DNA from 3 places in the Agrobacterium sp. rho-13.3 genome. Region 2 is predicted to be linked to each of the others. Evidence: predicted binding sites of a transcription regulator. Region 2 holds the regulator's gene; each other region holds the start of a gene.
What was found. The regulator PhoB, encoded in region 2, activates phosphate uptake and scavenging genes when phosphate is short. The targets are predictions, from matches to a motif close to TGTCATNNANCTGTCAT.

Region 1 (2,203 bases), on a different replicon from region 2:
CGCTGCATTCAACGTGATGAAATCTGCAATACGACTTGCCGTTGGGGCGAGATCCTTGCGCACCGCGCGAATGCGATCAACGACGCCAGCAAAATCCTGACTATTGGCTGTTTTGTCTCGATCCGATGCCATGGTCTTTCCCGTTATTCCGCTGCCTGATGCGCGGGCTGCCGCAACAACCCGTTGTCCACTTGCCAGAACCGCATGCCGACCCGACTTGCGCCGAGGCCGTCCGTTTGCGGATTGTCGCCAATCATCACCGCATCAACAGATGTCACACCCAGCCTGTCGCACGCCATGTCGAAGAGCACCCGTTCCGGCTTGCCGATGACTGTGTAATTGCGCGGGCCAGCGCAGGCAAGGATGGCGGCAGCCAGTGCGCCCGTCTCTGGCACCGGCTTTCCACTCGGGCCAGGATGATTGAGGTCGGGGGCGGCCACAAACAGGTGAGCGCCATCGCAAAGGGCCTCTGCGGTAGTTGCGAGCTTGGCATAGGAGAAATTGCGGTCGCGCGTCACGAGTACAATCTCGGGCCGCTCCTGATGCAACCGAAGTCCCCTGCGCCGGGCATGATTGCGCAGTGCAGCGCTCCCTAAAAGCAAGACGGATGAGCCGGGATAGTCTCGCGCTATGCAATCAATGGCGGTGGCTCCCGCCAGTAAGATTTGGCCGCTAGCGATTGGTAGACCTAGGCTTTTGAGCATGCGCGACAGTTGGTCCGGGGTATGCTCGGCATTATTGGATACGACCATATAGCGGCCGTCCACCTGTTTCAGCAGCCAGCGGGCATCCGGTAGAACCATTCGCCCGCTGATGAGTGTGCCATCAAGATCGATTAGATACCCACCGGCGTCAAAAGCAAATTCAGACACATCAATTCCTCGTTTTCTATGCCTGATGTGAATTGAGAATAGCTCAATGTCAATAACAAATAAAATTGAGAATAATTCATAATAGTGTCACGCAACGGGTTTAATTCTGCTGGTCAAGACGGGCCAGAAGCCTTGAAATCAGGAGCAAGTCATGAAGATCGCCATCATCACCGATATCCATCACGGGCCTCAGTCCCACACCAAAGAAGCAGGTTGGAATGGTTTGCCGGTGCTACAGCAATTCATCGACAAGGCGACCGCGGAAAATGTCGATCTGGTGCTGGATCTGGGCGACCATATCTCTGATACGACCCATGCTGACGATTATCGTGTGGCCTCTGAAGTGGCCGAAATCTTCAAGACATTTCCTGGTAAACGGGTGCATGTGCTTGGCAATCACGATGTCGCTAACTTGAGCGTTGCCGACAATGAAGCGATATTTGAACAATCGATGGCGAGCAGCGTGACGGATCTGGGCGATGTGCGCCTGATCGGCTGGCAGCCGGACGTCAAGATCAGCATGGGTACCGGTTTCAACAAGGCGTCAACGCATCTTGACTGGCTGGTGGAGGCATTGAACGCCGACGAGCGCCCGGCGATCATTGCCACGCATGTGCCACTGTCGGGCCATTCTCAGATCGGCAACTATTATTTCCAACGTAATGCGCAATATTCGACGTATCCAGACCATGACATCGTGCGTGCTGCTGTGGAGGCAACCGGAAAGGCTGCGCTCTGGCTCTCGGGCCATGTGCACTGGAATACCGTCACCAATGTCGGCAACGTTCAGCATGTTACCATCCAATCACTCAGTGAACGCTTCACCACCATGCCGTTGACGGCTGCGGCCTATGCCGATCTCGAAGTTACCGGCAATCAATTCACGATAGACGTGCATGGCAATGATCCGTTCCACGTCCGTCTGCCATTCCGCAAGTCTGGTGATTGCCCTTGGGTCACGCCGATGCAGCCGTTTGCAGACCGTGTCGTCGAGATGGAGCGCCAACGTGCTTGATTTTCTGGCCCGCCGGATTCTCGGCGCACTTGCAACGCTCTGCTTTGTCATAACGGCGGTGTTTTTTGCGACGCGCCTTTCCGGTAACGCCATGGATTATTTGTTACCTCCCGGCACTGATGCGCAGACGAACGCCGCAATGGTCCAGCAGTTTGGGCTGGATCAACCGCTCTGGGTGCAGTTTTTCCGCTTCGTCGGCGGATTGCTGCACGGCGACATGGGGTTGAGCTTTTATGAGCGCCGCCCGGTTGTCGATATCTACGCCGAACGGCTTCCCAATACGCTCCAACTGTTTGCCTATGCGCTGTTGATCTCC
Region 2 (2,203 bases):
AGAGTGTCCGCAGAGACCCAAGGGGGTGGCCGGCAAGCGGCACAAAAAAAGGCCAGGCAATGTGCCTGACCTCGATTGGTTTCACGCTTTCAACAGTGCCAGTACATCCGTGGTCAAGGGAAAGCAGATTCCGAATTATGCAGCCTGAAGGTTGCAAGCAGACATTTTGCCCGACTTGTTGTCGCGCTCAAGGTCGTAGCTCAGCTTCTGGCCTTCAACGATTTCGCGCATACCTGCACGCTCTACAGCGGAGATGTGTACGAATGCGTCTGTGCCGCCGTTGTCAGGCTGAATGAAGCCGAAGCCCTTAGTGGAGTTAAACCATTTTACTGTGCCTGTGGTCATAATGAACCCTTTCAAAGCATAAGTTATAGATCACAGAACTGACGCCCTGTGTGCGAGTATAGCGATTTTTTTGAAAGGAAGGGTTAGTTCAAAACGCGGTGCTAATCGCGCGGCAACCAAAGCTCAGCAAGCAAAATATCGATATCGCAGTGATATAGCTTTAGCGATTGATTGTCAAATTTAATCTTTTGCTGATGAAATATCAGGGTCAACAAGCGCGGGTTGAAAAGGCTTTATTCAGCGCTGTGGGCAAGTAAATCCCGGCGAATACGGACGCTGAAATATCCGTCGCCCTTTGCCCTACCGGCACCTCCCCGACGGTGGGGAGGCTAATGATCACGTGGCCTCTTGTTGGCTATCACGCTTCCATGGAATATCCCGCGCCGCGCACGGTGCGGATCACATCCTGCATATTGGAGAAGTTGAGCGCTTTGCGCAGGCGCCCGACATGGACGTCGACGGTGCGTTCATCCACATAGATATCGTGACCCCAGACACCATCGAGAAGTTGGGAGCGCGAATAAACACGACCGGGAGATGCCATCAGGAATTCCAGCAGGCGGAACTCGGTTGGCCCAAGGCGCACTTCGCGGGTCTTGCGGTGAACACGGTGGGTTTCCCGATCCAGTTCGATATCGCCACATTTCAGCACGGAAGACAGCACTTCCGGGCGGGCGCGGCGCAACATGGCTTTCACACGCGCCATCAGCTCCGGCGTGGAGAACGGCTTGACCACATAGTCATCCGCACCCGTTGCCAGGCCACGAACACGTTCGCTTTCCTCACCGCGTGCCGTCAACATGATGATCGGCAGGCGTTCGGTCTCTGGACGCATCCGCAAGCGACGGCAGAGTTCGATGCCGGAAACGCCGGGCAACATCCAGTCGAGGATCAGCAGGTCCGGCGTGCGTTCCTGCAAGCGGATTTCCGCTTCGTCACCACGCGGAATGGTGTCGACGTCGTAACCTTCGGATTCCAGATTGTAGCGAAGAAGAACGCTCAAAGCCTCTTCATCTTCAACAACTGCGATTTTCGGCACCATGGGCATGAAACTCCGCCAGTCTTATCTGTGGCTTACTCGGTGACTGCGCCGAGTGTGTTGGAACTATCGTCCTTCGGACGCTCACCCTCAGGCTGGCTGCCGGTGGCCATATAATAGATGGTTTCCGCGATGTTGGTGGCATGGTCACCGACGCGCTCGATGTTCTTGGCGCAGAACAAGAGGTGTGTGCAGGTGGTGATGTTGCGCGGATCTTCCATCATGTAGGTCAACAGCTCGCGGAACAGCGAGGTGTACATGGCGTCGATTTCCTCGTCGCGCTCGCGGATGGCCTGCGCCTTTTCTGCGGAGCGCGTGGAATAGACGTCCAGCACTTCTTTTAGCTGCACCAGCGCCAGTTCGGACAGATGCTCCAGACCGCGGGCCAGCTTGCGCGGCACACCGGTTCCAGACACTGCGATCACGCGCTTGGCCGTGTTCTTGCCCAGATCGCCAACGCGCTCCAGATCGGCTGCGATGCGCAGTGAACCGATGATATCGCGCAGGTCGGACGCCATAGGCTGGCGTTTGGCGATGGTGACGATGGCCTTATCGCCGATCTCGCGTTCTGCGTGATCGAGGATGGCATCATCCGAGATGACCTTCTGGGCCAGCGCCATATCCGAATTGACGAGCGCGCGCACCGCATCGGCACACATCTGCTCAGCCAGACCGCCCATTTCGGCAATGCGGCGGCTGAGGAACTTCAGCTCTTCATCGTAAGCGGACATAATATGCGAATGTGTCGGCATGTTCGAATTCTCCAGTTTCGTGGCGCGCTCCACAAGCCCTATCAGGCTCAAGCGGCAGCGCGATTTC
Region 3 (2,203 bases), 640 kb from region 2:
ATGCTTGCTTGGTGCATTTGCCGGGTCGTCAGCCTATGCGCAAGAACAGTTGAAGGGCGTTGTGGAGCTTTTTACATCGCAAGGCTGCGCATCCTGCCCGCCTGCTGACGAGACTTTGCGCAAACTCATTCAGAAGGGCGATGTTGTCGGCTTGTCCTATCACGTCGATTACTGGAATTATCTGGGCTGGGCGGATTCGCTGGCATCCAAGGAAAATACCGAGCGGCAATATGGATATGCGCGCGCTCTAGGGCGCAACAACGTCTACACCCCACAAGCCGTTGTCAACGGTCGCGACCACGTCAAGGGCGCGGATATACAGGCGATCTACAAAAAGCTCGATAGTTTCAAGAATGCGGGCGAGGGCCTGAATGTGCCTGTGAAGGCGCAGCGCCTGAGTGACGAAATCGAGATCGATATCGGTGCCGGTCAAGGCAAGGCGGATGTCGTGGTGGCCTATTTCACACGCGAGCAGATCGTGGACGTGCAGAAGGGTGAAAACCAGGGCAAGAAAATTTCCTACTGGCACAGCGTTTATGATGTTCAGACGGTGGGAATGTGGAACGGATCATCGATGACCGTGAAGCTGCCTGCAAGTGTTATGAGCAAGGCGAAAAATGGTGGCTGCGCGGTTCTGTTGCAGACCACGGACGCCCAAGGCAATCCAGCCGCCATTATCGGCGCCAGCGTGCTTCTACCATCGGATTGATAAGTTGCCCACATCTGTGGGTCAGGAGATCCGATCCGGGCATTGGGGGCTGGGGGTAAAGGGTCAATGCACCGGACCGGGTCATGTTGGTGCCGAGGCATCAATTGACAATAGCAATATTCCACTCAATTCGGGCCATGATTTGACCGAAATAGGGCAATTGCACCGGTGCTGCTTGCCTAAATGATTACCGCGTCGTGCTTTTCAGGATGCGTCAACGAGGCTTGCAATTTCTCCATTGCAAGGTCAGACTGTCGCATAACCGTCATTTGCAGTTGAGCGAGGTTGCTTGATGACTGATAAGCCGGATTTGCAGCGCGCAACTTCATCTCAAAGAGATAGCTCATCCGTCATCGACCTTCGGGAATACAAGCAGAGCAAGGACGTTCTGCCGATCACCTTTCATCGCCGCGAGCTGGATGCCATTTTGCGCATTTACGGGCGCATGGTGGGCGAGGGCGAGTGGCGCGACTACGCCATCGATCACCTGAAAGACAAGGCGGTTTTTTCGGTGTTCAAACGGTCTGGCGAAATGCCGCTGTTTCGCATTGAGAAAGATCCAAAGCTGGCAGCGAAACAGGGCGCGTTCAGCGTGGTGAATACCGACGGGCGTATTCTGAAACGCGGTCATGAGTTGCCGCAGGTTTTGAAGGTGTTCGACAAGGTTCTGAAACTGATCGAGTGATCGGCGCGATTACAAGGCAACAAGAAAGGCGGCCCGAGAGCCGCCTTTTCCTATTCTATTTCGATCTTCTTAGTTGTTCCGGTTGCCCAGGAACTGAAGAAGGAACGTGAAGAGGTTGATGAAGTCGAGGTAGAGCGTCAGGGCACCCATGATGGCCTTGCGGCCAGCCGCGACAACGTCGTCACCATCGAAATACATTTCCTTGATCTTCTGCGTGTCATAGGCGGTAAGACCAGCAAAGATCAACACGCCGATGGCGGAGATCGCAAAGCCCATGGCCGACGACTGCAAGAAGATGTTGACGATCGACGCGATGATGAGGCCGAACAGACCCATGATCAGGAACGAGCCGAGACCGGACAAATCCTTCTTCGTGGTATAGCCGTAAAGCGACAGCGCGCCGAACGAAGCAGCCGTGATGAAGAATGTCTGGACGATGCTCTGGCCTGTGTAAACCAGGAAGATCGACGACAGGGACAGACCCATCAGCGCGGCATAACCCCAGAAGGTTGCCTGTGCAGCGGGAAGGCTCATCTTCTGAATGCGGAAGCTCAGCAGGAGCACCAGACCGATAGGAGCGAGCATAACGACCCAACGCAATGGAGAGCCATAAACCAGCGCTCCAAGCGAGGTTAGCATCGTGCCATTCGGGAGAGTCGCGACAGCGAGAGACGGGTCGTTTGTCGTCGCGAGGGACGCCATGCCGAAAGCAGCTACACCGGTGATGACCAGCGCAAGCGCCATGAGGTTATAAACCTTGACCATGTAGGCGCGTAGACCTGCATCGATCTCCGCACCAGATTGTGCAC

Region 1: RMR16_RS19785 (HAD-IIA family hydrolase) is a predicted target of PhoB. The motif match lies at 947-963, and genes of this name have one in related genera.
Region 3: RMR16_RS12520 (DUF2794 domain-containing protein) is a predicted target of PhoB. The motif match lies at 962-978, and genes of this name have one in related genera.

The regions. Positions count from the first base shown of each region.
Region 1 is NZ_CP192775.1:1,069,015-1,071,217, forward strand. Features, by position in the region: gene RMR16_RS19780 (MurR/RpiR family transcriptional regulator) at 1-132, opposite strand, end outside; gene RMR16_RS19785 (HAD-IIA family hydrolase) at 144-872, opposite strand; gene RMR16_RS19790 (metallophosphoesterase family protein) at 1,024-1,887, shown strand; gene RMR16_RS19795 (ABC transporter permease) at 1,880-2,203, shown strand, end outside.
Region 2 is NZ_CP192774.1:112,928-115,130, reverse strand. Features, by position in the region: gene RMR16_RS00560 (cold-shock protein) at 136-345, opposite strand; gene phoB (phosphate regulon transcriptional regulator PhoB) at 704-1,387, opposite strand; gene phoU (phosphate signaling complex protein PhoU) at 1,420-2,136, opposite strand.
Region 3 is NZ_CP192774.1:2,560,419-2,562,621, reverse strand. Features, by position in the region: gene RMR16_RS12525 (DUF1223 domain-containing protein) at 1-709, shown strand, start outside; gene RMR16_RS12520 (DUF2794 domain-containing protein) at 1,002-1,394, shown strand; gene RMR16_RS12515 (Bax inhibitor-1/YccA family protein) at 1,464-2,203, opposite strand, start outside.